2 regions of the Methyloprofundus sedimenti genome follow, and region 1 is predicted to be linked to the other one. Evidence: predicted binding sites of a transcription regulator. Region 1 holds the regulator's gene; the other holds the start of a gene.
The links. Region 1 encodes HrcA, which represses chaperone genes, less so after heat shock. Its sites were predicted from a motif close to TNTTAGCACTCNNNNNNNNNGAGTGCTAANA; they were not measured.

Region 1 (16,561 bases):
AAATATAACGGTAAATAGTCTCATGACTGACGGAGTCCTTACCTTGTTGTTTTAAGCGTCCTGAAATACAGTCAGGGCTCCATTTCTCTTTGATTAAAGGCGTTATTATCTGTTGTAACTCAGCCGTCATCTTGATGTTTTTGGGCTTATCAATATGGCGTTGTTTAGCTATTCTCTCAGCTTGCTTGTAACGATAACCACACTGACCTGTATTACGCGTAATTTCACGTCCAATAGTCGATTTATGACGCCCCAATGTGATGGCTATTTGATTCTTAGAAACGCCTTGTTTTAGTTGCGTATAAATGTAAAATCTTTCCTCTTGGGTTAGATGGTTAAACGTGTTCATTGAGCACCTCTTTTTAGTTTCAGGTTTTAGTCGACGGAAACTATACCATCTAACCCTTTAAAGAGGTGTTGCAGTTATTATATGAATTCGGGGATGATTATGTTTGGAAAAACATCAGAAGTGTTGAAGAGCTTGGAAAGGTTAGATTAGATGCCATGAAGCTATTTTTGGCTGACTATGAAGATGGCAAAAAATCAGGGAAGTACATCAATGCGTCATTGCCGGTCTTGCCATTTCAGGATACTGAATTTGATTTGGCCTTGTGTTCTCATTATTTATTTTTATATAGCGAATATGTAAGCCAAGAGCAGCATATCCTATCTATGAAAGAATTGTGTCGTGTGGCTAAAGAAGTGCGTGTCTATCCGCTGCTCTCTATTAGTACCAATACCAAATCAAAACATCTCGAACCTGTCATTTCAAAATTAACTGAAATGGGGATCTGCATTTCGTTAGTTCCGGTCGATTATGAGTTCCAAAAAGGTGCTACTAAAATGTTGGTGGCAAAATATGTATAACACAGCGCTCAAAGGTACGCTCCTAACGTCGCGCCCCTTAGCTCGGCGTTGGGCATCACGAAACGCATTTTGCACATGACAACACTTCCGAATCTCATCGCTTATCTTACCCCGGTTGCAGAGCACTATCTCACGCTTCTACGGGTTCATCCGTCCAAGCGCTACAACTATGCAACGCGCGGTTACTTCGATCTACCCGTCATTGAAGTGGACCAGCACGGCCCAAAATGCAAGCGAGGGGAGTCGTGGCTTTACTTCGCTGTTCCAGCAAACGCTGGCCTTACAGCATTAGCGCCTCAAGAGCGCTTATATGTCGGAGCTCAGACGCAGGACCGGATGTTCCGAGGTGACGGACTCAGAAATAACTACCACCATGCAGAAATGCGTGCTGGGAACGGGAGTGATAACCCTGCTTCTTTTTTGGCTTCCGGCCAGCAAATTACTATCTTCCGTGCTCCTGCTTATCAGATACAGGCACTGATATCTGAAACTCCGGCACTTGGCCTATTGCGAGTTCTGGCTGAACAACCCAGAACTCCAAAGAAGCACCTTGGGTGGTGGTATGAGCAGTACGTGCTGCACTCAGAACCCAGGCAGTGGCGCTGGAACACAGCAGCGGCCGATAAGTCTTTCGCAAAGCTGTTTAGGTCATGACACCGGCGGCGCCCAACAAGTCATTCCAGCCGACCGCTTTCCGCTACGCTCCAAGCGTCGGCTGAATTCTACGTTAGCCATGTAGGGTGGGCAGGTTTTTTTGCCCACCTTGTTTATCGGCCAATGGTGGGTTAATGGTGAGCAAACGGTAAAGCTGTTTGCCCACCCTACGTTGAATATGGGAGGACGTTGTTATGTCGAATTATCGCCGCGTGGATACACGGGGGGCTTGTTATTTCTTTACTGTGGTGACATTTCGACGACGGAATATTTTAACCGTTGAGGATTCTCGCGTCTGGTTACGCAATGCGCTAGGCAATACACGAAAACGCTATTCATTTACAATTGATGCTTGGGTATTGTTGCCCGATCATCTTCATTGCATTTGGACGTTGCCGGAAAATGATAACGATTTTTCGGTACGCTGAAGCCATGTAGGGTGGGCAGGTTTTTTTGCCCACCTTGTTTATCGGCCAATGGTGGGTTAATGGTGAGCAAACGGTAAAGCTGTTTGCCCACCCTACGTTGAATATGGGAGGACGTTGTTATGTCGAATTATCGCCGCGTGGATACACGGGGGGCTTGTTATTTCTTTACTGTGGTGACATTTCGACGACGGAATATTTTAACCGATGATGATTCTCGCGTCTGGTTACGCAATGCGCTAGGCAATACACGAAAACGCTATCCATTTACAATTGACGCCTGGGTATTGTTGCCCGATCATCTTCATTGTATTTGGACCTTGCCGGAAAATGATAACGATTTTTCGGTACGCTGGAATGGTATCAAAAGACGATTTACAAAGTCTGCAAAGGATAGCTTACATAAACCTGAATGGCTTAATGCCTCAAAGCAAAAACATCGGGAAGGTACCATTTGGCAAAGACGTTTTTGGGAGCATCAAATCCGTGATGATAACGATTACCAGCGACATATGAATTATATTCATTACAATCCGGTTAAGCACGGTCTGGTAAAAGCTGTGAGTGAATGGCCATATTCGACATTTCATCGCTATGTCAATCGAGGAATATACCCGGCTAATTGGGGTGGCAACAATTTAATTCAAGACGATGATATGGATTATGGTGAGTAGGGTGGGCAGGTTTTTTGCCCATCGTGTTTATCGACCAATGGTGGGCAAACGGTAAAGCTGTTTGCCCACCCTACGAATTGTAGCGTATTTGCTGGAGATTAAACTTTAGTGTATTTCAAAAGTGACACGGCGCATGAATACAGACATTGATTCACCCTGCATTCTATTCAGGAGGATTATTATCCAGCATTCTGACTCGCCAGGTAATCTTCATAGCTGCCACGAAAATCAACAATCCCTGCCGGTGTTAATTCCAGTATACGAGTCGCCAGACTGGAGACAAATTCTCGGTCATGACTGACAAAAATCAAGGTGCCCGGGTAATTTTCCAACGCCAGATTGAGTGCTTCAATGGATTCCATATCCAGGTGATTGGTGGGCTCGTCCAGTAACAGAATATTATTGCGGCGCAGCATCAGTTTACCAAAAATCATACGGCCTTTTTCACCGCCTGATAAGACACTCACCTTTTTAGAGATATCATCCTGGGTAAATAATAAGCGCCCCAGGGTGCCTCGTATGACCTGATCATCATCACTCGGTTGTCGCCATTGCTCCATCCAGTCGAATAACTGTTTGTCTTGTGCAAAGTCTGCAGCGTGATCCTGTGCGCAGTAGCCTATATCTGAATTTTCAGACCATTTGACCTTGCCGGCTGTGGGTTCTGTTTCTCCTGCCAGGCATTTTAATAGTGTGCTTTTGCCTATTCCGTTCGGGCCGATAATGGCAATACGTTCTCCAACTTCTACCATTAAATTAAAATGACTAAATAATTCCTGATCATAACTTTTCGTCAGACCTTCTACTTCCAGCGCAAGCCTGTGTAGCTTTTTATCTTGATCAAAGCGAATAAACGGGTTTTTGCGGCTGGAGGGCTTTATTTCGGTCAGGTCAATTTTTTCCAGTTGTTTTGCCCGGGATGTCGCTTGTTTGGATTTTGACGCATTGGCTGAAAATCGACTGACAAAAGCTTTGAGTTCAGTAATTTTTGCCTGTTTTCTGGCATTATCTGCGTGTAACTGGTCTGTGACCATCGTTGATGCAGTCATATAATCATCATAAGAACCTGGATAGAGGCGAATCTCACCATAATCCAGATCAGCCATATGGCTACAGACGCTGTTTAAGAAATGACGATCATGCGAGATAATGATCATTGTGCAATTACGCTCATTTAAGACGCTTTCTAGCCAGCGAATGGCGTTGATATCCAGGTTATTAGTCGGCTCATCGAGCAGCATAATATCGGGTTCAGAGAATAGCACTTGCGCTAATAATACACGTAATTTCCAGCCAGGCGCTACGGCACTCATAAGCCCATAGTGTTGATCTTGCGCAATTCCCACGCCGGCCAATAATTCGCTGGCGCGCGCTTCAGCCGTATAGCCATCCATTTCGGAAAATTCAAATTCCAGCTCAGCTGCACGCATGCCATCCGCTTCTGTCATCTCCGGGTTAGCGTATATGGCATCACGTTCTGACTTTACTTTCCATAGCTCCTCGTGGCCCATAATAACGGTATCCACTACGGCGTATTGCTCATAAGCAAACTGGTCTTGCTTCAATTTACCGATACGTTCATGAGGGTCTTTGGAGAGATTTCCAGATGTGGCTTCCAGGTCACCCCCCAGAATTTTCATAAAGGTTGATTTGCCACAACCATTGGCACCAATTAGTCCATAACGATGTCCGTTACCAAATTTAACAGATACGTTTTCAAAAAGTGGCTTGGCGCCAAATTGCATTGTGATGTTTGCTGTTGTAAGCATGATAATATTCTAGGGAGTAAAGTAACAACGACAAACTCATAAGCCTGAAGGGACAGGTAGGTATGCCGTTTATGTATGTAATATCTTTAAAAAGAGCCGTATTCTACGCGATTTCGATGTCTAAATGTGAGTAAATCAGAAAATTCTGCGACTTGAGTTTGAGCCTCAGATAAAACGGGCTATAGGTTAAATAAGTTAACGTTGCAAGTGTTGTGGGTGCAGCGGTTAGGTGCTTGAGTTTGATATTAAGGGCTTATTTGACAACATCAAGATGACAGAGACGAGTTAAACCGAACCTGCCGTGTTTAAAATTAATGACACTTTGTACTAACGGACGCGTACAATGAAGTACTTGTATTATAAATAAAGAGGAAAAGATGAAAATATTAAATTTTATAGTTATTTTATTAAGCTTATCAACATTTGCAGGCGTTGTTAATGCCGCTATTCCTCTTGAATCAGATAATCAAATTCTAGGAAGCTGGAAACTCGACACGACCAAACAGTCCGCTACCAGCAGTGAACTCATTGAACGTGAAGATACCTGGACATTTAAAAATGGCACTGTGACAATTACTAATATCCCTCGTGATGGCGGCTATTATGATCAATCACCCGTCAAATATGTTATCGAGGATGGTAAATTAAAAGTTTCGGTACTTGGCAGGGCTGGTAAATTTGAAATATTTTCACTGGAAGAAAGAGGCGAAAATAATATGGTATTAAAAGCTAAATATGGAAATATTTATCAGTTCACTAAAAAGTAAGTCGTTCTATTACTTCAATATTGTTAGCGCGCAAGCCAAATCGTAGCCTGAATTAGCTAGTATCGCGGAGCGGTATAACTGGTATAACTGCCATCCAGCTGTTGACAATTCGGTCTTTGCGTTGTGTGAAGAGAGTAAGTGGGCAAAAGCAAAAGTGCAAAAAACTCCCGGTAAGCTACCCAACAGGGAATAGCGGTTACTGGGAGCCAATACGAAATCAGAAGTAAACGCCAGCCAAAACGATCACTTAAACGCAAGTGAAACTTTATAAAGCGGGGGTAACAAAGAGATAATGCATCCGCGACCTCCGAAACTCCTATTCTCATCATAATTTGTTATTGTATTGAAGGCAGGTAGACTGAGAAAAAGGGGATTATCTTAGACAATGAATAGTTGCTGCAGCTGTTGCGAAAAATAGCTATGCGCTTATGGTCTTTAAAATCAAAGCAGTGATCAACAGTTGACAGTAAACAGGCATTGATTCTGACGATGCTGCAAAATTATTGAAATTTCACCAGGATGTCGATGTTCACATTTTAGTCGATATATTTCAGCAAAAAGCAGGTTGTTCACTAATTCTTGATGCCTCTTATTCCGGGTATACGACTTAACAACATTGCTTCTTCGGCAATAAACTGTTATTTTTCTATTCTGTCACTCGCACGACTACAGTGCTAGTAATTACTATTTGAGGCAGATGTGGCATTTACTCCTGAACTAAACGAACGCTCGCAACAATTATTAAAAACTCTGGTAGAGCGCTATATCCATGATGGTCAACCTGTCGGTTCGCGTGCTTTAGCAAAAGATTCTGATTTAAAACTAAGTCCTGCCACCATCCGCAATGTGATGGCTGACCTTGAGGATCTGGGTTTGATTCATTCGCCGCATACTTCGGCTGGACGAGTGCCAACGGTGAGTGGCTATCGTTTTTTTGTGGATACTTTATTATCCGTTAAACCCTTGCAAGACCAAGAGCTTGATTTACTGCATGATGGTTTCAGCAACCAGGAAAATGAAGATGTGGTCGGCATGGCATCTAAATTATTATCCGAAACATCGCATATGGCCGGCGTGGTCACATTACCGCGTAAAGACCTGGTCTGTTTGCGGCATATAGAATTTTTACCTTTATCCAACACGCGCGTGCTTGTTATTTTTGTGACTAACGAGCATGAAGTGCATAACCGGATAATTCATACCTCAAAAAAGTTTTCTGTTACAGAATTGCAGCAAGCTGCAAATTACCTTATTTCTTTATATACGGGGCGCAGTCTTGCCGCAGTTCGTGAAGCTGTAGTTAAAGAGTTACAGCAAGATCAGAAACGCGTCAATCAAAGTATGCTGGATGCCATTAATATGGCGCAGCTGGCTTTCAGCAATGATGAGAAGAAAGAGGATTATATTCTATCCGGAGAAACCAATTTGATGGGTTTTTCTGAGTTGTCAGATATGGATCGCTTAAAAGGATTGTTTGATGCTTTTAGCCAGAAGCGTGGCATTATTCATTTACTAGATAAATGTCTGGAAGCCGATGGTGTACAAATCTATATAGGCGAAGAGTCAGGTTATCAGGCTTTTGATCGCTGTAGTCTGGTTACATCTTCCTATTCAATCAATAATGAAGTCGTTGGCGTGTTAGGTGTCATAGGGCCAACGCGGATGGCTTATGAGAAAATTATTCCTTATGTCGATGTCACGGCAAAATTATTGGGTGCTGCCTTGAAAACCAAGTCTTGAATAGTGAGTAAGTATCCCCATGATAAAAGAATCTTTTTACAATGAGTTAATAATATTTTCTGGAGTACGATAAATGAGTAAAGATCAACCATCCCCGGAGTCTCAAGCAGCTAGCGATTTGATTGAAGGCCTTGCTGAACTTGATAATGAGGAAACTGCAGAGGCAGTTGAAGTACCAGAGTCCGAAGATGCAGAACTTTCTGTAGAAGAGTTAAAAAAACAATTGGCAAAAGCTGAAAAAAAAGCCGCTGATAACTGGGATAAAGTCTTGCGAGTTCAGGCGGAAATGGAGAACCTGAAAAGACGCACACAAAAAGACCTGGATAGCGCACATAAATATGGCCTGGAAAAATTTGCCAAGGAATTGCTCAGTGTGATTGATTCACTGGAATTAGGTATACAAGCTGCGACTAGTGATGTGCCTGAAGTTGTCAAATTAAGAGAAGGCAGTGAATTAACCGTTAAACAGTTTGAAGCAGTATTTGCTAAATTTAATATTGAAGCAATTGACCCTATCGGCCAGCCGTTTAACCCGGAATTCCATCAGGCAATGACTATGGTGCCAACGGCGGATGCAGAGCCAAATACTGTCATTAATGTATTTCAAAAAGGTTACGTTTTGAATGGCCGCTTAATACGCCCTGCAATGGTAGTGGTTGCCCAGGCTATCGCATAAAATAATTCATTTTGAAAAGTAGGCTTGAAATAAAAATTAACAACCACATATCAGATTTAACTTTTAAATATATAAACCTTTTTGGAGCATTCAATGGCTAAAATGATTGGAATTGATTTAGGAACGACTAACTCTTGTGTTGCCGTTCTGGAAAATGGTAAAGCGCGTGTTATCGAAAACAGCGAAGGCGCACGTACTACACCTTCTATTATTGCATTTACTAAAGATGACGAAGTCCTGGTAGGTCAATCGGCTAAACGTCAGGCTGTAACTAACCCTGAAAATACTTTATTTGCGATTAAGCGTCTTATCGGGCGTCGCTTTAAAGATGATGTGGTACAAAAAGACATCAAAATGGTGCCTTATAAAATCATTGAAGCAGAAAATGGTGATGCCTGGGTGGAATGTCATGGTAAAAAAATGGCTGCACCTGAAGTTTCATCTCGTGTATTGATGAAATTAAAAAAAGATGCGGAAGCATTTTTAGGTGAAACAGTTACAGAAGCGGTTATTACAGTTCCTGCCTACTTTAATGATTCACAGCGTCAGGCAACTAAAGATGCCGGTCGTGTTGCTGGACTTGATGTTAAACGTATTATCAATGAGCCAACTGCGGCGGCTTTGGCATTTGGTATGGACCAGGTGCCAGGTGATTCTACAATTGCAGTGTATGACTTAGGTGGAGGTACTTTTGATATTTCCATTATTGAAATTGCAGAAGTGGAAGGTGAGCACCAGTTCGAAGTACTAGCCACTAACGGTGATACTTTCCTCGGTGGTGAAGATTTCGATTTACGTATTATTGATTATCTGGCTGCAGAATTTAAAAAAGATAATGGCATTGATCTACACAATGATCCATTAGCGTTACAGCGCTTAAAAGAGGCAGCAGAAAAAGCGAAAATTGAACTTTCTTCAGCAGAACAAACTGATGTCAATTTACCTTATGTGACTGCTGATGCCACAGGACCTAAGCATTTAAATGTTAAATTAACACGTGCTAAATTAGAATCTTTAGTGAGTGATTTGATCGATCGCACTAAAGGTCCTTGTGAAATGGCATTAAAAGATGCAGGCTTATCAGCTAAACAGATTAATCACGTTATTCTGGTCGGTGGTCAATCACGTATGCCGAAAGTGCAGGCTATGGTACAAAGCATCTTCGGCAAAGAGCCGCGTAAAGATGTTAATCCTGATGAAGCGGTTGCCTTAGGTGCAGCGATTCAGGCAGGTGTATTAGGTGGTGATGTTAAAGACGTTTTATTATTAGATGTTACGCCTCTGTCTCTGGGTATTGAGACTATGGGCGGTGTAATGACTAAGCTTATCGAAAAAAATACGACGATTCCAACTAACGCATCACAGGTATTTTCAACAGCTGATGATAATCAAACAGCGGTTACGGTACATGTATTACAAGGTGAGCGTGAAGTAGCATCGGGCAATAAATCATTGGGACGTTTTGATCTGGCTGATATTCCACCTGCACGTCGTGGCATACCGCAGATTGAAGTAACATTTGATATTGATGCCAATGGTATCTTGAATGTTTCTGCAAAAGATAAAGCAACGGGCAAAGAACAGTCGATTATCATTAAAGCGTCGAGTGGTTTATCGGATGATGAAGTTGAACGCATGATTAAAGATGCCGAAGCTCATGCAGAAGAAGATAAAAAAGTTACTGCATTGGTTTCTGCACGTAACACTGCGGAAAGCATGATTAATGCGACTGAAAAATCGATTGAAGAGCTCGGTGAGCAAGTCACTGCTGAAGAGAAAACTGCGATTGAAGCTGCCATTACGGAACTTAAAGAAGCGATCAAAGGCAACGATAAAGACGCTATCGAAGCGAAAACTACTGCATTAACTGAATTATCAGGAAAATTGGCTGAGCGTGCGTATGCACAGCATGCAGGCTCTGAAGAGTCTGCTGCTGATGCTGGCGAGCAATCTGCAGCAGATGTTGACGATAGTGTTGTTGATGCAGAGTTTGAAGAAGTAAAAGACGACGATAAAAAATAAGTTTTTTACATCGATGTTTTAATAATGAAAACGCCTCGTCACGGGAAGAATCTGTGCCGGGGCGTTGTTGTAAGTATATAAATGCTAGCTTTGTGGTTTGGCTTTATTTTTAAGAGAAAAATATATTATCGACGATAATTATTATTTCTTAATATCTTGAGGCATATTTTCTGCACTTCGCTTGAAAGTCCTGTAAGGCACAAAGCTTATTTAAATAGAATTTTAACAGGGGTTAAGCCCTGGCAATGTTAGGGTGTGGACTGAACAATGGCAAAAGAAGATTTTTATAAACTACTGGGTGTGGGTAAAAACGCAAGTGATGCGGAAATAAAGAAGAGTTATCGCAAGATGGCTATGAAGTATCATCCGGATAGAAATAAAGAAAAGCCAGAAGAATCTGAGAAAAATTTTAAACAGATTAAAGAAGCATATGAAATTTTATCCGACCCACAGAAGCGTTCAGCGTATGACCAGTTCGGTCATGCAGGCGTGGATAATTCTATGGGCGGTGGTCGTGGCGGTTTTAGTGGTGGTGCTGAAGGCTTTGGCGATATATTTGGTGATGTTTTTGGCGATATTTTCGGCGGTGGTGGCGGCCGTCAGCGCAGTAATGTGCAGCGTGGTGCGGATTTACGTTATAACCTGGAACTGACTCTGGAAGAAGCTGTCGCAGGTACTGAAGCTAAAATCAGAGTACCTGTACTGACTACTTGTAGCGAATGCAACGGCTCAGGTGCCAAGAAAGGTTCTAGTCCGGTAACTTGTTCAACCTGTCAGGGCCATGGGCAAGTCAGAATGCAACAAGGCTTCTTCTCAGTACAGCAAGCGTGTCCTACTTGTCATGGCAGTGGCCAGCAAATCAAAGACCCTTGCCATCAATGTCATGGACAGGGGCGAGTACAGGAAAACAAAACCTTATCTGTAAAGGTTCCAGAAGGTGTTGATACCGGAGATCGTATTCGTCTGAGTGGCGAAGGTGAAGCTGGTGCAAATGGTGGCCCATCAGGAGATCTATATGTACAGGTGCAAGTAAAAGATCACCCAATTTTTACTCGTGAGGGAGCGAATTTATATTGCGAAGTTCCAATTAGTTTTCCTGTTGCCTGTTTAGGCGGTGAACTTGAAGTACCTACCTTAAGCGGTAAGGTTAAATTAAAAGTCCCTGCCGAAACACAAACAGGAAAATTATTCAGATTACGAGGTAAAGGTGTTAAGCCAGTACGTGGTGGGTCAGTCGGTGATTTGATGTGTCGTGTGCAAATTGAAACACCGGTACGATTGACCAAAGAGCAGAAGGTTTTGGTCGAGCAATTTCGTGAGACATTATCCACCGGGGGCAAGCACCATAGCCCACAAGAGCATACCTGGATCGATGGTGTAAAAAGCTTTTTTGATAAATTAACAGGATAATACCTATGATCAGAGTCGCAGTTGTCGGCGCTTCGGGGCGTATGGGCTTATGTTTGATTAAAGCTGCAGAGTTAGCCAAAAAAACTACCTTAAGTGTAGCCATAGCGCGTAGTGGAAGCAAATCCTGTGGTAAAGATGCGGGTAACTTGGCTGGTATTGGAAAGCTTGATGTTAGCATTAATGATGATCTGGCCGGTGTGCTGGATCAGTTTGATGTACTCATTGATTTCACACGTCCAGAGCCATCTATGCAATATATAGAGCTGTGTCGCCAGGCCGGGAAAAAGATAGTAATTGGCACAACGGGTTTTACCGATGCGCAAAAAATGCAGATCGCTGCGGCAGCTAAAGATATCGCTATTGTTCTTGCACCCAATATGAGCGTAGGGGTTAATCTTTCACTAAAATTGTTGGAGATGACTGCGAAGGTAATGGGAGACTATACCGATATCGAGGTCATTGAGGCTCATCACCGACATAAGGTTGATGCCCCGTCAGGCACCGCTTTACGTATGGGAGAAGTGGTTGCTGAGGCGTTAGGACGCGATCTAAAGGATTGTGCTGTTTACGGGCGCGAAGGTGATACCGGTGAACGTGATCGTAAAACTATCGGTTTTTCCACTATTCGCGCTGGCGATATCGTTGGTGAACATACTGTTATGTTTGCCGATGAAGGCGAGCGTGTGGAAATTACTCATAAAGCGACTAGCAGAATGACATTTGCCAATGGCGCGGTTCGTGCCGCAGTCTGGCTGGAAGCGCAAAAAAATGGGCTTTATGATATGCAGGATGTTTTAGGCTTGAAGAACCTCTAGTCATACTTTGCGTGAGTTTGAACTGCCACTTTCTGGTATCTGGCTTTTTTGCCGATAGAGGGGCATTGTTGTGAAAACAGCGACATGGCCTGTTTTGCACATGTTTTAGTGCCATGCTCTTGAGCAAAAGCAGCGCTCTATTTGCCCGTACTAGTAAAACTGCGCGTAGTATAAAAAAGTGAGTAATATCTCACTTTGAAAAAATCAAACGGTCAGTTTTTCAAAAACTGGCCGTCAAAGAATAAAAAAAAGGGTATCAATTGATAGGAGCTATGTTAAAGCGATTTAGTTTGCTTGCTATTACTGTCTGAGACCTGTGCCTGAGCAAATGTTGCCATTTGCTTATGTAAAGCACAGGCTGAACGTAATAAGGGAATCGCAACCGCTGCTCCGCTTGCTTCACCCAGGCGCATATTAAGATTTAACAGTGCTTTGGCTTGTAACGCTTGTAGAATTAATTGGTGACCTTGTTCTTGCGATTTGTGTGCAAATATTAGCCAGGGTTTTATATCAGCATTAATGCGTGTGGCGATTAAAGCAGCAACACTGCAGATAAAGCCATCCACCAGAATAGGTGTGCGTTGTTGCGCCGCTGCCAGATAAGCGCCCGTTAAGGCAGCTATTTCAAAGCCGCCGAAATGTTGCAGGACAGAGAGCGGCAAGTCACCTGCACTGGCATGCTTATTTAAGGCTTGCTGTATGATTTTAACCTTGTGTCGTATACCTGAGTGGTCTAATCCTGTACCTGCCCCCGTCAAGTGCTGGGCATTTATATTCAGTAATCTGCAGGCGATTGCTGTAGCACTACTGGTATTGGCAATACCCATATCTCCAGCAATAAACAGATCACTATTATCAGCAAGTGCTCTAGTTACTGCATCTTTTCCAGCCTGTAAAGCCAGCAATAATTGTTTTTCAGTCATTGCGGGCTGAGTCAAGAAGTTAGCTGTGCCTAAGGCTATTTTTTGATGAATAATATTTAACTCAGTCAATGAACTGGCAACCCCGACATCGACTATTTCAAGATGTGCCTGGTGTTGTTTTGCCAGTACACTGATAGCAGCGCCGCCATGGACAAAGTTTTTTACCATTTCAGCGGTAACTGCCTGAGGAAATGCAGAAACACCTGCATTGGCGATACCATGGTCAGCAGCAAAAATACTGATCCATACTTTATCGACACTAGGCATATTAGTTGCCTGTAGCGCCGCAAGCCGTATCGCCAGGTCTTCCAGATCACCCAGGGAGCCAGCGGGCTTAGTCAGTTGCTCCTGTCGCTTTATTGCCGTTAGTTTATAGCGTTGATCTGGCTGTGGAATAGGGTGTTGCAACCAGTCCATTGCTAATGCTTTAACGCAAGGGGTAATCCAGCTGTTACTAAAGTAACATGCGAGCAAATCTTTGCCAGTTGTTGATGCAGTTTGCCTGCTTCATCAACAAAGCGACGTGTCATTGCATCCACTGAAACAACTCCCAAACCGACTTCATTGCTGACAAAAGCAATATCTGTGTGTAAATCGGGTACTATTTCCAGCAGGGCTTGTTTTTGCTGGAGAAAAATGTCTTCCTGATATTCTCCCCGGGTATTAAAGAGAATATTGCTTAACCATAAGGTTAAGCAGTCCACTATCAGGTAATTATTGGTACTCGCATATTGCGCTAATACATCTGCGATAAGAATAGGTTCTTCAATGGTTTCCCAGTATCTAGGTCGCTCAGCCTGATGTTTGCTAATACGCTCTAGCATTTCATCGTCACCTGCTGACCCTGTTGCAATGTATATAACTTGTTTATTACTCGTTTGAGCGAGTTGTTCGGCATAATTACTTTTGCCCGAGCGTGCACCACCTAAAATTAGATGCTTCATGATTTAATCATCCTTTAAACGTACTGCCAGAACATCGCATTTTGCATGATGTAGAACCCCGTTAGCCGTCGAACCTAATAATAAAGCCAAACCATGGCGACCATGCGAGCCGACTACAATCAGGTCTGCATGCTGTTCCTCGGCAGTAGCCACGATTTCCAGTTTGGCACTGCCCATTTCCAGAAACTGTCTGTCTTCAGGAATAGACAGTTGTTTACCCAGTTCTGCCAATCGTTTCGTTGCTGCATTAATCAATTGTTCATTTAAATCAATATCAAAAGGAATAACCGGTCCGTAGGCAGCATCAGTGATGGGCAAGTTATCGACTATATGTATCACACTCAGCTTTGCGTGATATTTTGCCGCTAAATAACGTGCTTTTTGAGCCACGACTTGACCATGTTCAGAAAAATCTGCAGCTAATAAAATATGTTGATAGTTATGCATTCTAGCCTCCCTAAGTAATTCAATAATTCTAATTTAACATCTTTTGCAACAGAGTGTATACGCAGTCTAGAATTTTATGTCTGGTTTTTTTAAGTGTATATTAATATCTAATATTACCAATGACTTAAGATGCAGGGCTAATGGGAAATAAGATCCCCATGATTTGAGAGGCGCTAAATACGTATAAGAAAGCGATACCTAAAGCAAAAGAAAATGATTTGTTTAAGGCATGACGGATGATATGGGCTGTTACTAACCAGTTCCATATCATAAGTGCTAGCATTGTTAAAATAGCAAGCATATTACTAGGATCCTGATTCAGTATTGCAAGTATAGGTATCGCAAAAGTACTTATAATCGCATCAGTACCGAGCAAAGTGCTCGTAGTTTGTACAAAGCGTTGTAGTTTATTTGCAATACTTAGTATCAAAGCTGCAAAACTGAATGTAATGATAAGTTCTGTAGCAACCTGGAACAAAGCACTTAAACTATCGGAAGATAACAGTATAAGTAGATAGCTGATAAGTGCATAGGCGATAGTAGACAGACGCAAAAGTTGTTTTGAATGAGGTATTTCATGTGGCCCTTTTTTGAATAAACAGACATTGAAAAGTAGTTTTAGATATGCGTACATAGTTTTTAGAAAGCCCATTTCAAGGGAAAAAGAGGATAAGCGGAATTATATTAATTTGAAACTATTATACTGCCTTTAGAGTCAAGGGCCTGTTTAAGCGAAAAGTTATTTTGCACATTCAGTAAAGGCTCATTATATGCAGTATAATTTGCCAGAAACACATAAGGAGAAATGAATATATGCAAAAATTTTTTGTGTTACTGCTAGCCTCTTTTTTTATAGAAGTATCCTTCGCCGTTCCAGTAAAACAGCCTACAATGGCGGTACTGCCATTTCAACTTAGTCAGGTGATTGGAACAACTCACATAGGTGAGGTAGCTATAACACGGACACTGGCTGAACGAGAATTTTCTAATCAGCTAATTCAGTTTCTGGCAAAGTCCAGAAAGTTTAATATGTTGAGTCGTACCCAGATCGACAAAGTCATGGCTGAAAACCGCTTGACTGAATCATCCTGGGCAGCGCCTGGGCAAATAGAAATAATGGGTAAACTTCTGGTCGCAGACTATTTAGTCACTGGTGTTATTAACCGGCTGGAAACCAGTGCTGTGAGTCAGAATATCGCTATCACTGGAGAAACATTACCGAGGCTGGTAACAACATTCAAAAGTCAATTTCAGGTTATTCAAAGCAGCACAGGGAAAATTGTATTAGCGGATCAAGTCATTAGTAAAATAAAATTTGATGAAGTGCGCAGGGAAATTCCATCAGCAGAAAGACGCTACTGGACTGAAGCTGATTATAAAGATCTGTTATTTACCCAAGCTGCAACAGAAGTTGGAAATGTAATTCTTGCCGGGATATATCCGATAAAGATTATTGAAGTATCAAGCACTGGTGTTATTTTAAATAGAGGTAAAGGGGTGGGGCTTGAAGTAGGCAAACAATGTAAGGTGGTCCATCAAAGAGAATCCTTAATTGATGTTGATACCGGCGAGTCATTGGGAGGGTATGAAGAGCAGGTTGGTAGCATAGAAGTGACTTCGGTCGAAGAGAAGTTCAGTAAGGCAAAAATAATTTCTGGAACAGGGCGCATCCTGTATGGAGATATTTGTAGGCTATTGAATACCGGGATTAGAGAAACTGTCCCTGACTATCCCAGAGTGACTCCTGGGTGGTAAGGGCAACGTATTGCTAGATTGTATGCTTCGATGGAAGGCAGGGAGTGGCAGTATCTAATGGATTTTTTGATTTTATATCACTCAATAAGCTGTAAACTCTAGCAAATATGGATCCGCGATTTTATAAGCAGCATGTGTGCGTATTGCTCCTGATTTTTATCAGTACTTTGACTGCAGGTTGCTCTTCAATCTTTGATGCCAGAAAACAGAAACAACCCTATATCAATACTTATTATTCAGGGAATGTAGCACTTGCAGCTAAGGACTTTACTAAAAAAAGTGAGGCTAGATCCGGTACCGGTGATGAATTAATGTGGTCGCTTGAAGCAGGAACCGCAAATTACACTGCTGGTGAATACCAGACCAGCATACGCGAGTTCGAACAATGTGAAGCGCTGATTCAGGGTTTTGACCGGCGGGCCGTCATCAATGCCAGAGCAGCCGGTTCAGAAATTGGTTCTGCCCTGACTAATCCAAATGCTCTACCTTTTCAAGGCATGTATCTGGACAGAGTCATGCTGAATGTCTATAAAGCACTGAATTATTTTGTACTGAATAACCCTGCCGATGCACAAGTTGAATTACGTAGAATGCGTGAAGCGCAAAAGCAAGTGGTCAAAAAATTTGCTGATGAAATTCGTAACAGCCAGAAAGAAATAGAGGCACAAGTACA
Region 2 (16,561 bases), 940 kb from region 1:
TAAATGATTCAATTAACTTGTTGGCGGTTTGGACTAAGCAGGCAAATTCTCCAAATTTTCCCTATATTGGGCAGCTTTGGAAGTATATACAACTACATAAAGAAAAGATGAAAGCTTCTCCATTTTTATTAGTTGGTGATTTAAATAGCAATTCGCGTTGGCATACTTGGGATTGCTGGTGGAATCATAGTGATGTCGTGAGAGAGCTTGAAGAGATAGATATTCATAGTCTTTATCATCAGTATTTTAATGAAGTACAAGGAAACGAAAGTCGCCCAACTCTTTATCATTTGCATCAGTTTGATAAACCTTATCATGTTGATTATGCCTTTTCGTCTTCAACTATTTTTATAAAAGATGAGAATTATATTAACGTAGGTAAAGCAGATAAGTGGCTAGCTTTCAGTGATCACATGCCGTTAATATTTAATATTTCTGACTAATTATTTGTGTATTCCTATAGAGGTAAATTAGCTGTTTTACATAACGAGCCATATGAATTAGCTTTGTCTCAAGCCTTGTCCTTGCGTTTATCTGTACCTCTTTATCATTCAGTTGATAACAAAACCCCTGAAGATTTTTTTTTAAGCTGGCGAGATGGCTGCTTAAAACTTCTGGATAAAGAGCTGCTGAAAAAAGGAGGTTTAATGGTTGAAATTGAACCAAGGCAAGGAGAGCAGCGATCATGGCCAGCACCAAAGGAAGGGGCTTTGGCTCAGGCAATCGGACGAAAAACCAGAACGGTGGTCGATGCGACTACAGGTTGGGCACAAGATAGTTTGCATATTTTTCGTATGGGCTATGAACTAAGCTGTATTGAACGCTCGCCGGTGATGCTGGAATTACTGGGAGATGCTTTCCAGCGTCTAGAACGTCTAGATTGGGTGGCAAGATTAGCGTTGCCTGTTCCAAAACTGTTGCCTGGTGATGCGATAGATATATTAGCACAATTAACTGACTCGCCTGATTGTGTCTATATAGACCCCATGTTTCCAGTTAAACGTAAAAAATCTGCTTTACCCAAAAAAGCGATGTTGATTTTGCGTGATTTACTCGGTGATGATATGGATAGGGCAGCATTGTTTGACGTCGCATGGCAAGCAACGGCAAAAAAGGTGGTGGTTAAAAGTCCTGACTATGCATTACCATTAGGCGGTAAACCAACGCAAAGTTTTAAAAGTAAGTTGCTTAGATATGATGTTTATATAAAAAACTAAAAAGAGGAAAACATGTCTGAATGGATTGATGTTGTAGCGGAAAATGCTCTGGCAGTTGGTGAGCACATTGTGGTGGATGTCGATGGTATTGAAGTAGTCGTTTTTAAATTAGAAGATGGTTTTTATGCTTTGGAAGATACTTGTACGCATGATGGTGCTGAGATTGCCAGTGGAGAGATAGATGGTGATGAAATTATTTGTCCTCGGCATGGAGCCAGATTTTGTATTAAAACAGGTGAAGTGAGATCTGCACCTGCTTACGAAGATATTCCGAGTTTATCGGTAAAGGTTGAGAGTGGACGTTTAAAGGTCAGGGATACTCGTTGGGATTAGCCTAAGATTAATCAGCGTAGCCTTTATAAATTATATTTATGAATAGCTAATTAGACTTAAGTCAGCTGTTTTATTTGGAGTTAAACAATACTCCTGTTGATTTATTTGTGTGCTTAATGAGCGTTTGAAATAGTATATAATAAACCCCAATTTTTAATAGCTGGTATGTCAGAGTAAATATTAATTCAATGCAAGAAATAAATCCGATTAACAATAAAATAAATGATTTAAAACATCGTACTGAAACTCTCAGGGGGTATCTTTGACTACGATGTAAAAAGTGAGCGTTTGATAGAAGTTTTACGTGAACTAGAAAGTCCTGAAATATGGAATAACCCAGAGCAGGCCCAGGCTTTAGGAAAAGAGAGGGGGCAGTTAGAAACGGTAGTCAATACTATTTTGGAGCTGGAGGAAGGCTTAAGCGACTCCGCTGAATTGCTTGAGATGGCAGTTGCTGAAGCGGATGAAGAAACAGTCGATACGGTTGTTGACGATTTAGCTGGTTTTGAAGCGCAGGTGATGGGTTTAGAATTTCGGCGCATGTTTTCCGGCGAAATGGATGCTAATAATGCTTTTTTAGATATACAATCAGGCTCAGGTGGTACAGAAGCTCAGGATTGGGCTGCAATGATTGAGCGTATGTACTTGCGCTGGGGTGAGCGTAAAGGGTTTAAAACCGAGTTGATCGAGGAGTCACAGGGAGAGGTAGCCGGAATTAAAAGTGCAACTATTAAATTCGAAGGTGATTATGCTTTTGGCTGGTTGCGCACCGAAACAGGGGTACATCGCCTGGTTAGAAAATCACCTTTTGATTCGGGTAACCGTCGCCATACTTCCTTTGCTTCTGTATTTGTCTCTCCTGAGATAGATGATGATATTGAAATAGATATAAACCCGGCCGATTTGCGTATTGACGTTTATCGTGCCAGTGGTGCGGGTGGGCAGCATGTGAATAAAACCGAGTCGGCAGTTCGTATCACCCATATTCCCACTAATACTGTCGTGCAATGTCAGAATGATCGTTCCCAGCATAAGAATAAAGATACGGCTATGAAACAGCTTAAGTCCAGACTGTATGAGTTGGAACTACGTAAGCGTAGCGAATCACAGCAAGCTGTAGAAGATAATAAATCCGATATAGGCTGGGGCAGTCAAATTCGTTCTTATGTATTAGATCAGTCGCGAATTAAAGATTTACGTACTAATGTCGAAACTGGCAATACACAAGCAGTCCTTGATGGTGATTTAGATCAGTTTATCGAAGCCAGTTTGAAGAGTGGTTTGTAAATTTATCAAAACTTGCTTTCCCTGGATTGGCAAAGTGAACAATAGACTGGAAATGGTCATGTTGAGCCTTTATCCATATTACAAAACAAAAAACTAATCATTTATAAAATTAAAAAATGTCAGAATTAGAACACTATGAACAAGAGCAAATTAAACAACGCCGTACAAAATTAGCTGCACTACGTGAAAATGGTGCGATTGCTTTTCCTACTGATTTTCGCCGTAATGTCGTTGCGGGTGAACTGATCGCAGAATATGGCGAAAAAACACAAGAAGAGCTAGAAGCAGAGCCTGTGCGTGTTAAATTAGCTGGCAGACTCATGACACGACGCATAATGGGTAAAGCAAGTTTTGCACATATTCAGGATATGTCGGGAAAAATTCAGCTTTATGTGACTCGTGATAACTTGCTTGAAGGGTTTTATAATGAGCAGTTCAAAAAGTGGGATATCGGCGATATTATCGGTGCGGAAGGCGTTTTATTTAAAACCAAGGTTGGTGAGCTCAGTGTCAAGATTGATGATATTCGCTTATTAACCAAATCGTTACGTCCTTTGCCCGAGAAGTTTCACGGCATTGCAGATCAGGAAATTAAATACAGACAGCGTTATCTGGATTTGATTATGAGCGATGAATCGCGCAATACTTTTTTGATGCGTTCAAAAATTGTTGCCTATATTCGTCAGTTTTTAATTGAAAGACAATTTCTTGAAGTCGAAACGCCGATGATGCAGGCAATTCCCGGTGGTGCAACAGCGCGTCCTTTTGAGACTTTTCATAATGCTCTGGATTTAGGCATGTATCTACGTATAGCACCAGAACTTTATTTAAAACGTTTGGTTGTCGGTGGTTTTGAAAGGGTCTTTGAAATAAACCGAAATTTCCGTAATGAAGGTTTATCTACTCGACATAATCCTGAATTCACTATGCTGGAGTTTTATCAGGCATATGCTGAATACGGAGAGTTAATGGATCTAACTGAAGCTATGTTAAAAGGGCTGGCAGAAGATGTTGTCGGCCAGGCGGTAATAACTTATCAGGGGGAAAACTATGATTTTTCCAAATCTTTTGACCGTATGACAGTGTTTGACTCGATTTTACACTTTAATCCTGACTTGTCTCCAACCGATCTTGATAACCGTGAAGCTGCAGTAAAAGTAGCTGAAAATCTGGGAATTCCAGTCAAAGATAGTTATGGTTTAGGTAAAGTACAGATAGAGATATTTGAGAAAACAGTAGAAAGCCGATTAATGAATCCCACGTTTATTACTGCTTACCCAGTAGAAGTCTCTCCTCTGGCAAGGCGGAATGATGATGATCCGCATGTTACCGACCGCTTTGAGTTTTTTGTAGGTGGACGAGAAATTGCCAATGGTTTTACTGAGTTAAATGATTCGGAAGACCAGGCGGAGCGTTTTATGCAGCAGGTGCAGGAAAAAGAGGCTGGAGATGATGAGGCAATGCACTTTGATGCGGATTATATTACCGCTTTAGAACATGGTATGCCGCCAACTGCAGGCGAAGGGATTGGAATAGATCGCCTGGTAATGCTGTTTACCGATGCGCCCTCTATTCGTGATGTCTTATTATTTCCTCATATGCGCCCTAAAGCTTAATAGTTAGAGCCTGTTGTAAAAAGCCTCATCGAGGCTTTTTACTTTTAGACATTAATGTGCCTTGGCAGCGATTTGTTCAGCGCGTTTTTCACTGGCGTGTTCAATTTTTGAGAACACTCTCAGTATGTCAGTCGCTGACAGTATACCGACTAGCTTATTTTTAGCATCGACTACTGGTAATGCACCAATTCTGTTTTCTGCCATCAAGGCTGCAGCTTTAGATGCGTAAGTGTCAGGTTGAACGGTAATGACGCCACGATGCATGATATGAGTCACTTTTTTGGGTAGTACGTGTAATTCAGTTGTACCTTCAGCTGCAATTGAGCTGGAATTACTTTTTGGCCCCAGTGCTTTATACAGGTCTCTATCTGAAACGATACCCACTACTTTGCCTTTTTCTACTACCGGTAAATGGCGCACTTTTTCGTAATGTATCAGAAAAAAAACGCGGTCTATCATGTCTTGCGGCTCTACTGTAAATACCTTTTGGGTCATTAAATCTTCAACAAGCATGTGTATATCTCTCCTCATAATTATTATTTAGCCGCCCAGAATAGGCATTTATACATAATTTTACAAGAGTTATATTATCGAATGTTATAAAATGATTCGTTATGTTAATTTGAAATGAACTGAAAAACGTAAGTTAACAGTCGGTTTTTTAGTTAAATGTTTTTAGCGGCAGCTAATGGAGTCAAATATGCGCGTTATTCTTTTAGGTAGTCCTGGTTCTGGTAAAGGTACTCAGGCACAATTTATAACTGAGAAATTTGCTATTCCGCAAATATCAACTGGTGATATGTTGCGTGCAGCTGTTCGGGAAGGTACAGAACTAGGTAAAGCAGCTAAAAAAATTATGGATGAGGGAGGCTTGGTATCAGATGATATCATTTTAGGATTAATTAAGGACCGGATCACTCAGGCAGACTGCGCCAATGGTTTTTTATTAGATGGCTTTCCGCGTACAATTGCCCAGGCAGAAGGTTTGCTAGCTATGGGCGTGCAGATAGATCATGTTTTAGAAATTGCGGTTGCTGATGATGAGATCATTAAACGTATGAGCGGTCGACGTGTACATCTGGAGTCGGGGCGTACTTACCATGTCGAATTTAATCCGCCTAAAGTAGCAGATAAGGATGATGCAACCGGGGAACCCTTAATTCAGCGAGATGATGATAAGGAAGCAACAGTAAAAAAACGTTTAAATGTATACCATCAGCAAACAAAGCCTCTGGTTGGTTTTTATCTTAACATGGCTGATCAGGGAAAAGTGCAGTTTGCCACAGTTACAGGTGTAGGTGCAGTGGCAGATATTACCGCTAAGGTTTTTAAAGCATTAGCATAAAGCCAAGGAGTTGTAGTGGATATTTTAAGTTCAGAAATTTTTCAGGATTTTAAGCAACAAGGCTTAATTACTGCGCACTTAGGTGCTGATACTCGAGTAACGGGTATTGTCCCTGCTGAAGCGGCTGGACAAGGAGGCCTGGTTTTTGTTGAACATGAAAAATATCTACCATCGGTCTTGACTGCAGGTGTAGCAACAATTGTAACGACACAGGCAATAGCAGATAAGATACAACTTGATAATACCGCTATCCTGTTGGCTCCAAATGTGCGTATGGCAATGGCATATATACGCCAAAAATATGTTGATCGAGATGTGTACAATTCAGAGTGGGGACGTATTCATACCACAGCAGTAATTCATGAGTCTGTGTTAGTGCCAGTTGATGCAGTTATTGGCCCTGGCGTAGTGATAGGCAGAAACGTACAGTTGGGTTCTGCTGTCGTTATTATGGCTAATGCAGTGATTGAATTTGATGCTGTAATTGGTGCCCGAACAGTTATCTATTCGAATTGTGTGGTGTCATATGATTGCCATATTGGAGAAGATTGTATTTTAAAAGCAGGCTGTGTTATTGGTAGTGATGGACAGGGGTTTGCACAAGATGAGCAATTCCATCATCACCGTATCCCGCAGACAGGTCGAGTTGTTATTGGTAATAAAGTCGTAATTGGTTCCGTTACGACGATAGATCGGGCAACATACACTGAAACAAAAGTGCATGATGGCTGTATTATCGATGCACAATGCCATTTAGCCCATAATGTGATTATTGAAGATGACTGTATTCTGGTTGCTCAGACCGGGATAGCGGGTTCGAGTCACTTTGGTAAAAGAGTGATTGCATCGGGACAGACAGGTGTTCTGGATCACGTACATATTCCTGATGACACCATGTTACTACATAGAGCAGGTGTGCATAGCAGCATCAAAGAGTCGGGCATTTATGCTTATGGTCCTGCGCAACCTTTTAAAAAATATACAAAAAATATAGCTATTTTTCAACGTTTAAGTGAAGTATGGACGCGATTGAAGAAATTAGAAAAGCAAGTCGCCGAACTTTCAAAATAATAATAACGGTACAGAATATATATGTCAGCAAAAACTTTATATGACAAACTTTGGGATGATCATGTTGTTTCTGTGGAAGAGGATGGATCCTCTCTTATTTATATAGACAGGCAACTAATTCATGAAGTGACTTCACCGCAAGCTTTTGAGGGATTGCGGCTAGCAAATAGAACGCCCTGGCGTACCGCACGTAATTTGGCTGTTGCTGATCATAATGTACCAACAACTGATAGAAGCGTCGGTATTGCTGATCCTGTTTCACGTCTGCAAGTGGAAACACTGGAAAAAAATTGTGCTGAATTTGGTATTACCGAATTTGATATGTCAGATATACGTCAGGGAATTGTACATGTTGTCGGTCCTGAGCAAGGCGCAACTTTACCGGGTATGACTATTGTTTGTGGAGATTCTCATACCTCGACACACGGTGCTTCGGGCGCACTTGCCTTTGGTATAGGAACTTCAGAAGTTGAACATGCATTAGCAACGCAGTGTCTGACCCAAAAAAAATCCAAAAACTTTTTAATTAAGGTCAATGGTTATGTTGGTGCAGGGATAACAGCCAAAGATATTGTTCTGGCGATTATTGGTGAAATTGGCACGGCCGGGGGGACAGGTTATGCTATCGAGTTTGCAGGACCAGCGATTACAGAGCTCTCGATGGAAGGACGCATGACCGTATGTAATATGGCCATTGAAGCAGGGGCACGAGCAGGTTTGATTGCAGTAGATGATAAAACTATAGATTATTATCGTGATAGACCCTATGCACCAAAAGGTGAGCATTGGTTTATGGCCGAAAGGTTATGGCAGGATTTGCATTCAGACTCGGGCGCTAAGTTTGATAAAGTCGTGGAAATAGAGGCCAGTTTGATTAAGCCCCAAGTAACCTGGGGCACTTCACCTGAAATGGTTGTTGCAATCGATGCGAAGGTTCCCAATCCTGTTGAAGAATTTGACCTAGTAAAACAGCAAAGTATACAAAATGCACTGCAATATATGGGCTTAGAAGCGGGACAGGCCATTACCGATATTGCAATTGATAAGGTCTTTATTGGCTCTTGTACTAATTCAAGAATTGAAGATTTACGGGCTGCGGCTAGCGTAGTTGAAGGTAAGCAACGCGCCGATAATGTCAAATTGGCATTAGTTGTACCCGGCTCAGGAATGATTAAACAACAAGCTGAAAAAGAAGGCCTGGATAAAATTTTTATTGCTGCAGGGTTTGAGTGGCGCGAACCAGGGTGTTCAATGTGTCTGGCAATGAATGCGGATAAGTTAGCAGCTGGGGAGCGATGCGCCTCTACTTCAAACCGTAATTTTGAAGGTCGACAAGGTTATGGTGGGCGGACCCATTTAGTAAGCCCTGCAATGGCTGCAGCAGCTGGTATAGCAGGACATTTTGTTGATGTAAGAGACTGGGCTTGAGGGCAAAGAATTATGCAAGCATTTAAAAAATTAAACACAACAGTTATGCCTCTTGATAGAGCTAACATTGACACTGATGCGATTATTCCAAAACAATTTTTAAAATCAATTCGCCGTGCCGGTTTTGGTCCGTATTTATTTGATGAGTGGCGTTATCAAGATATAGGTGAACCAGAAATGGATTGTTCTCAGCGACCATTAAAAAAAGACTTTATCTTGAATAATGCAGATTATCAAGGTGCTGAGATATTATTAACACGCGAGAATTTTGGGTGTGGATCTTCACGCGAGCATGCGCCATGGGCTCTTGAAGACTATGGTTTTCGTGCGATTATTGCGCCGAGTTATGCAGATATTTTTTATAATAATTGCTTTAAAAATGGTATTTTGCCAATTGTATTAACAACAGGGCAAGTGGATCAATTATTTCAGCAAGTACAGCCCGGTTATCAATTAGCTATTGATTTAGAGGCGCAAACAATTACAACTCCGACTGGCCAGGAGATTGTTTTTGAAGTTGACGCAGGCAGAAAATATCGCTTACTGAATGGTCTGGATGATATTGCTTTAACCTTGTTGCAGTCTGAAAAAATAAAAGCTTACGAAGAAGAACGAGCAAAACGCGCTCCGTGGCTATTTGTTTAAATTTAAAACAAGAAAAGGTTTGTACGTAAATGACACAGAAAATTGCAATATTACCAGGTGATGGTATAGGTCCTGAGATTATTGCTGAAGCCATTAAGGTATTGGAATATTTGAATTCAAATTTGGGTCTCGGTCTGGAATTTGAACGGGGTTTGATTGGGGGGGCGGCGTATGATGCGACAGGAGTCCCTTTGCCAGTTGCGACAGTTGAATTAGTAAAACAAGCAGATGCCATCCTATTGGGGGCAGTAGGTGGTTATAAATGGGAATCACTGGATATTTCTCTACGTCCTGAAAAGGGCTTATTAGGCTTACGTTCTGAACTTCAATTATTTTCTAATTTACGTCCTGCGATTCTATATCCGCAATTAGCCAATGCTTCGACACTAAAGCCTGAAGTTGTGTCTGGCCTGGATATAATGATAGTTCGTGAATTAACAGGCGGGATTTATTTTGGTCAACCGCGAGGCCTCAGAATTCTGGATAATGGTGAAAAGCAAGGTTATAACACGCTTGTTTATAGTGAATCAGAAATTCGACGGATTGCACATTCAGCATTTAAAATTGCGCAAAAAAGAGATCGACGCTTGTGCTCCGTTGATAAAGCGAATGTTCTGGAATGTACTGAATTATGGCGTGAGGTCATGACTGAAGTTGGTAAAGAGTATCCTGAAGTAGAACTGACTCATATGTATGTCGATAACGCATCTATGCAATTAGTACGTGCACCTAAGCAGTTTGATGTGATGGTTACTAGCAATATGTTTGGTGACATTTTATCTGATACGGCATCCATGCTTACGGGGTCAATTGGTATGTTGCCATCCGCATCACTGGATATCAACAGTAAAGGAATATATGAGCCTGTTCATGGTTCTGCTCCAGATATTGCCGGGCTAGGAATTGCTAACCCTTTAGCGACTATTTTATCAGCAGCCATGATGCTGCGTTATACCTTTAATCTTGGTGCTGCAGCTGATAGCATAGAACAGGCAGTGAATGATGCACTGAATACAAATATACGAACTGCAGATATTTATTCAGAGGGTATGCAAAAAGTGAGCACTTCAGAAATGGGAGATGCAGTAATTAAAGCGTTAACAATGAGACATAACAATGACTAAAAAATATAATGTTGCTATCGTAGGCGCTACAGGTGCGGTAGGTGAGGCGATGATTTCTATCCTGGAAGAAAGAAAATTTCCTGTGGATAATGTTTATGCCCTAGCCAGTGAACGTTCAGCAGGTAAGCGCATTCCTTTTAACGGAGGTTCACTTAGCGTTCAGGATTTAGCTGAATTTGATTTTTCCAAAGCTGATATAGGTTTATTCTCAGCGGGTGCTTCGCTGTCAGAAGGATATGCTCCTAAGGCTGCTGCTGCAGGTTGTATAGTGATTGATAATACTTCACAGTTTCGTTATGACGAAGATATCCCTTTAATAGTTCCTGAAGTAAACCCGGAAAGAATTGCTGATTATAAGACGCGAGGGATTATTGCAAACCCTAACTGTTCAACCATCCAGATGCTGGTTGCGTTAAAACCTATATATGATGCCGTGGGAATAGAACGCATTAATGTTTGTACTTATCAGGCGGTTTCCGGTTCAGGTAAAGAAGCCATTGAAGAGGTCGTTAATCAGACTGCACAATTGTTAAATGGTAAACCAGTGCAGGCTAAAGTTTACCCCAAGCAAATTGCATTTAATGTATTACCACAGATTGATGTGTTTATGGAAAATGGCTATACCAAAGAAGAGATGAAAATGGTATGGGAAACTAAGAAAATTTTGGGTGATGATAGTATCCTTGTGAATCCGACCGCTGTACGTGTCCCTGTTTTTTACGGTCATTCTGAAGCAATTCATATAGAAACACGTGATAAAATCAGTGTCGAAAAAGTACGTGAAATTTTAGCTGCTTCACCTGGAATTACAGTAATGGACGAGCGGGTGGACGGTGGTTATCCAACTGCGGTTACAGAGTCTTCTGGTAATGATGATGTGTTTGTCGGGCGTATCAGAGAAGATATTTCTCATGAAAAAGGTATAGACCTTTGGGTTGTTGCTGATAATGTGCGTAAAGGAGCAGCATTGAATAGTGTGCAAATTGCAGAAGAGCTAGTAAAAAATTACATCTAGTCTAGAGTTAGAGGTATATTTGACTGTATTCGGGAAATCCCCTCATGGAAAAAGTTTAATTAGGAGAGTGCCTTGCGTAAACTGACTAAAACCATAGTAACCATGTCTTTGTTGGCACCCATGGCAGCGCATTCTTTAGGTGTTGGTGAAATAAAACTACATTCGACTTTAAATCAAAAGCTAAATGCTGAAATAGCCTTATCTTTAAGTGCTGGTGAGCATGTCGATGATATCAGGGTAAATTTGGCTACGCCAGATCAATTTGAAAAGTTAGGTATTGCCTGGAATTACTTTATATCCAAGGTTAAATTCAAGCCTATTGTGAAATCTAATGGAAAAACTGTTATCCAAGTAACATCTGATCAGGTTTTGCAGGAACCTATTCTGGATTTTTTGGTAGAAGTTAGTTGGCCTAATGGTGAAATATATAAAGAGTATACAGTTTTAATAGATCCCCCTGTTGTTTATCAACAAGGTATAACTGATATGGCGGTTGTGCCAACAGTTAATCCTCAAAAAAGCAGCAACCTTGCTGAGACTGAGCCTACCACGCAAAATGATTTTAATAGCCTGACAGTAAAGGATGAATATGGACCTACTACGAGAAATGATTCTTTGTGGAAAGTTGCTGAAAAAGTTAATCAGTATGAAGATGTTTCCGTAGAACAAATGATGATGGCTTTGTATAAAGCAAATCCGACAGTATTTTATAAGAAAAATGTTAATGCTTTAATGGCGGGAGAAACATTAAAAATTCCCCAAAAAACTGAGATTATTAAGTTATCTAAAGCACAGGCTCGTAGCCAGTTTAATAGACAGATGGTGGCCTGGGAAGGTAGGATTGCTGAGGAACCAGAGCATATCGTTGTATCTGAGTTAGAACCACAGGTACAAGAAGCGAGTGATAGCAGCACTAAATTAACATTGGAATCACCTAGCGAAGATGCAATTGCTCAGTCTGCGGCTCTAACAGCAAATACTACTGAGGCGGAAAATTTAGCCACTGAAAATTTGCAATTACAGGAACGGCTGGCTAATCTGGAAAAACAATTTGCCATCATGCAAGAAATAATGGCTATTAAAGATCAGCAACTGGCGGCGATGCAAAATGCGCAACTTGCACCAGAATTAAAATATGATACGAGTTTAGATCAGAATATTTTGGGTAATACAGAGGGAATTGAAGAGCAGGAAAATTCTGAGACAATAAGTGCTGAACCAAGCGCATCAATAGAATCGACTGTTCAAGCTGAACAAGATATTAATAGCCAGGAATATACTGCGAAAAATGTTTCATTAGCTAAAGAAGAGTTGAAACAAACTTCTGTTGATAAAGGGCAAGCTGATAATGATTCTGGGATTAATTATTTTTACTTCGGTACGGGGCTTTTAGTTCTTTTTGGGTTTAGCTGGTTGCTTGGGCGTAGGCGTCAAACAGAAGAAGAGATTAATGAAAACAGTATATTTTCATCTGCACGTAAAATATCTGCTGCAGGGACACAGGAAAAAATAACGCTTCCTGTGCTAGATAAAAATGACTCTTATGATATTGGTGCCGTAGGTGAAAGCTCTTTTTTAAGTGAATTTGCACCGGGTGATTTTGATGTATTTGAATCCGATCACGCAGAAGTTGACCCAAGTTCAGAAACCGATGTATATCTTGCGTATGGTCGATATCAACAAGCTGAAGCATTAATGCGTCATGCTATTGCAGATCATCCTGAGAAAGATGAATATAAATTAAAACTTCTGGAAATATTTTATGCGAGTGAAAATAAAGTTGGGTTTGAGAATTATGCAAATGAGTTAGTTGCCTTAGGAATGCAAACTGATATTGATTTTTGGTCTAAAGTTTCAGAAATGGGTAAAGAGCTTATTCCAGATTGTATTTTATTTTCTACCGGTCAGGGCGAAGCAGAATTTGAAGCCATTGGTGTACCCCCTGATGATTACTTAAATGCATCACATAATATTGCTAATGATAATATAGGGTTAGTTGCTGAGGCAATATCTAAGTCGGATAGTAAAGATAGTAAATCAATTGAAGCTGATTTTGACTTAAATTCACTATCTATAGTGGATAGTGTTGATACAAATAATAAGGTGAATTTAGATAAGGCAGATATTACCGAAATTGATCAGGATATTGAAAGTATTGATTTTGATTTAAGTCGGTTTGAATCTATAGAAACCTCGGATAATAACGAGCCAGATTTAGTATCCGATCTGGAAACTATTGATTTTAACAGTAGTGATATAACTGAGCCGAAGAATGGATCTGAGTCAGTAAAGTTAGCTGAAAATAATGATTTTGACTTTGACTTTGATTTTGATGAGGTTCCCGCTGCGTCAGCTATCGAAACAACTGACTCAGTTAAAAATGATACAGAAGTTTCAGATTTAACAGATATGGATGAATTTGAGACAAAAATAGATTTGGCTAAAGCTTATATTGATATGGGGGATGATGCTGCAGCAAAATCGATTGCTCAAGAAGTACTGGCGCAAGGTAATGATGCGCAAAAACTTGAAGCACAAACCATTATAGACAGATTAAGTTAGGAAAAAATTGGGCAAAAAACCTTTGTTGATAAGCAACAAAGGTTTTTTAATAATAATGGAAATTAAGCGGTAATACTGACAGCCCCTTTTAGTTTTTTCATGGCATTTTTTTCCAATTGCCTAATACGTTCAGCTGACACGTTATAGCGTTCAGCCAGTTCATGCAATGTCATCTTTTTTTCTGTTAGCCAGCGACTGGCTACAATATCCTGGCTGCGTTCATCCAGACCCTGTAAGGCGCTGCTTAAAAGGGCTTCTTTATGTTCTTGCCAGTCAGCACTTTCCAGTAATAAGGCTGGATCCGCATTGTGCTGTTGCAAATAAGAAACAGGTGCACTATAAGACTCTTCACTAGAACTGGATTCAGGCAGGTCAAACGCCATATCTTTCCCATCAAGACGCGTTTCCATTTCGTAAACGGTTTTAATGTCTACATCCAGATTTGCAGCAATAGCTTCAGCTTCCTCTTTTGAGAGCCAGCCAAGTTGTTTCTTGGATTTTCTTAAGTTGAAAAAAATCTTTCGTTGCGACTTGGTAGTGGCAACTTTGACTATACGCCAGTTTTTAATGACATATTCATGTATTTCAGCTCGAATCCAGTGTACTGCAAAAGAAACCAGGCGCACGCCTAAATCAGGATCAAAGCGCTTTACTGCTTTCATTAAACCAATATTACCTTCTTGAACAATATCGTTCATAGGTAAGCCATAGCCATTGTATCCCCGTGCTACATGGGCAACAAAGCGCAAATTTGCCATAACAAGTTGTTTCGCAGCCTCAAGATCCTCGTTATCTCTATAGAGTATGGCAAGCGCTCGCTCTTCTTCAGTATTTAATTTATTAGTTTGACCAATCACGTTTAGATAAGAATCAAAGTTCTTAGCTGTTAAAGTAATAGGTAAGGCTAATGAATTAGGCATGAAAGACTCCAATAATTAAACATGGACAGATTTTAGCACTCAATAAGCAAGAGTGCTAATAAAAATATAATATTTGTGAATAGTTTCATGGAAATTCACTAAGATAGAGTAAAATATCCCTATCAGTAAAATACTATGAGAATGTAATGGATAATAAATTATTAGAAATTCTGGCTTGCCCGATTTGTAAAAGCCCGTTAATTTACGACAAGAATGCACAGGAACTTATTTGTAAAGCAGACCGTCTTGCTTTTCCGATAAGAGATGATATTCCGGTTATGCTTGAAGACGAAGCAAGAACTTTAAGTCGTGAAGAAATTGAACAATTGTAATGAATAGTGAATTTAAGGTCGTTATTCCTGCAAGATATGGATCTTCCAGATTACCAGGAAAACCCTTAATAAATATCGCCGGAAAAGCGATGATTCTGCATGTCTGTGACCGGGCTAAAGCAGCTGGAGCAGCAGAGATAGTTGTTGCAACTGATGATGTAAGAATATTGGATGCAGTAAAAAACTACGGTTTTGATGCGCTAATGACGAGTGACCAGCATAATAGCGGCACAGAGAGATTGGCTGAAGTTGCTGCAGTTTATCAATGGAATACAGAGGATATTATTGTTAATTTGCAGGGCGATGAACCACTTATTCCTGCTGAATATATTTCTTTGGCAGCTAACTCTCTAGCCCAACAAAATACTGCTGAGGTTGCAACTTTAGCTGCTGAAGTATTATTAGCTGAAGAAATATTTAACCCCAATGCGGTTAAGGTCGTGGTAGATAAATATCACTACGCGCTTTATTTTAGCCGAGCTGCTATTCCTTGGGATCGAAAAGAATTCCAGCAACTAGATAATGTATTAATTAGAAAAAATACTTATTTAAGACATATAGGTATGTATGCTTATCGAGTTGGCTTTTTACAACGCTATGTGCAGTGGGAAACCTCCATACTAGAAAAAATAGAGATGCTTGAGCAATTAAGAATTCTCTGGGAAGGGGAGAAAATATTAGTCGCAAAAGTCAGTACGGCACCAGAGGCTGGTGTTGATACGGAAGAAGACTTACTAAGAGTAGAGCAACGGATGATTCAGTCACTAGGAAAAAGCAATACTTAGGAATGAGGCGTTAATAACTTGTGAGTAGGAGTAAAAAAGCTTTAGCTTTTTTCGTCATGCACAGCAATAGTTAAAGCTATTGCATTCCTTATCAAATGTCGAAGTTAATAAATACTCATTCCTTGGTTGGCATATCACAATTTATACAGTTTAATTTAGTTGCTCGATATCACGGCTTGTCAGACTTCTATTATGTAATGCACTGGCAACCAGGGCTATTTCGATACCGATCTTTTTGAGTTGCAATAAATCTTTTACATGGCGAACCCCTCCGGCAGCAATAAAATCATGCTCTGGGTAGTTATGATGATAGTCTGCTAATTTGATCAAGTCAGGACCACTATTTTTCCCTACTAGCCCCAGGGTCATAAGAATTAGTCGTTTAGGCCATAAATCTGGTGATTTATACAAATGACGTTCGCCCATTTGCGTGTCCTGAGCTGAAAAATCAAGGGATAGGATGAAGTTATCTGAGTCTTGTTTTAATTTAGCTAAATCCTGTTTTACTATTGATTCCGTAGCAATAACAGGCGTAAATTGTTGTGTATGTGGGGGCCTGTAAAGCGGCTTAGCCGAGCCGCTATCAATAATAAAGTTTAAATAAGGGTAACGGCTGAATAGTGAATTGATTAAGGCGTGATTATTGCCAGCATTCATTAATGCATCAAGGTCAGCAATATAGATGCTGGTAAATGAAGAGACATTTAAATAAGCATCAAGTACATCGTCTATTTGACTGGAGCGGCAAAGTGGAGTCGAGAGTGGTTGATAGTTGTGTCTTTGGCCTTGTCTGGCAAGTACGACCTGGCCAGCTTTTATATCAATGACAGGAATAATTTGCATTATGCGTTTATTGGTTTTTGAATTTATTACGGGCGGGG

Region 2: the regulator HrcA is predicted to act here: its motif matches at 14,594-14,624, upstream of rpoH (RNA polymerase sigma factor RpoH).

Annotation. Positions count from the first base shown of each region.
Region 1 covers NZ_LPUF01000001.1:1,628,823-1,645,383, forward strand. Annotated here, with positions in the region: gene AU255_RS07195 (IS30 family transposase) at 1-349, opposite strand, end outside; gene AU255_RS07200 (inorganic diphosphatase) at 415-867, shown strand; gene AU255_RS19735 (hypothetical protein) at 1,204-1,521, shown strand; gene AU255_RS07210 (REP-associated tyrosine transposase) at 1,716-1,949, shown strand; gene AU255_RS07215 (REP-associated tyrosine transposase) at 2,069-2,620, shown strand; gene AU255_RS07220 (ABC-F family ATPase) at 2,800-4,389, opposite strand; gene AU255_RS07225 (lipocalin family protein) at 4,767-5,156, shown strand; gene hrcA (heat-inducible transcriptional repressor HrcA) at 5,856-6,896, shown strand; gene grpE (nucleotide exchange factor GrpE) at 6,970-7,572, shown strand; gene dnaK (molecular chaperone DnaK) at 7,666-9,594, shown strand; gene dnaJ (molecular chaperone DnaJ) at 9,862-11,004, shown strand; gene dapB (4-hydroxy-tetrahydrodipicolinate reductase) at 11,010-11,819, shown strand; gene cobT (nicotinate-nucleotide--dimethylbenzimidazole phosphoribosyltransferase) at 12,095-13,159, opposite strand; gene cobU (bifunctional adenosylcobinamide kinase/adenosylcobinamide-phosphate guanylyltransferase) at 13,162-13,686, opposite strand; gene AU255_RS07265 (universal stress protein) at 13,690-14,133, opposite strand; gene AU255_RS07270 (hypothetical protein) at 14,258-14,785, opposite strand; gene AU255_RS07275 (CsgG/HfaB family protein) at 14,947-15,888, shown strand; gene AU255_RS07280 (COG3014 family protein) at 15,996-16,561, shown strand, end outside.
Region 2 covers NZ_LPUF01000001.1:2,567,637-2,584,197, reverse strand. Annotated here, with positions in the region: gene AU255_RS11420 (endonuclease/exonuclease/phosphatase family protein) at 1-443, shown strand, start outside; gene AU255_RS11415 (class I SAM-dependent methyltransferase) at 450-1,217, shown strand; gene AU255_RS11410 (non-heme iron oxygenase ferredoxin subunit) at 1,230-1,550, shown strand; one part of gene prfB (peptide chain release factor 2) at 1,739-1,813, shown strand; one part of gene prfB (peptide chain release factor 2) at 1,815-2,837, shown strand; gene lysS (lysine--tRNA ligase) at 2,954-4,453, shown strand; gene AU255_RS11395 (CBS domain-containing protein) at 4,505-4,966, opposite strand; gene adk (adenylate kinase) at 5,154-5,798, shown strand; gene lpxD (UDP-3-O-(3-hydroxymyristoyl)glucosamine N-acyltransferase) at 5,814-6,869, shown strand; gene leuC (3-isopropylmalate dehydratase large subunit) at 6,891-8,297, shown strand; gene leuD (3-isopropylmalate dehydratase small subunit) at 8,310-8,942, shown strand; gene leuB (3-isopropylmalate dehydrogenase) at 8,972-10,066, shown strand; gene AU255_RS11365 (aspartate-semialdehyde dehydrogenase) at 10,059-11,081, shown strand; gene AU255_RS11360 (FimV/HubP family polar landmark protein) at 11,202-13,643, shown strand; gene rpoH (RNA polymerase sigma factor RpoH) at 13,706-14,563, opposite strand; gene AU255_RS11350 (Trm112 family protein) at 14,710-14,895, shown strand; gene kdsB (3-deoxy-manno-octulosonate cytidylyltransferase) at 14,895-15,680, shown strand; gene AU255_RS11340 (HisA/HisF-related TIM barrel protein) at 15,831-16,523, opposite strand; gene AU255_RS11335 (ATP-grasp domain-containing protein) at 16,525-16,561, shown strand, end outside.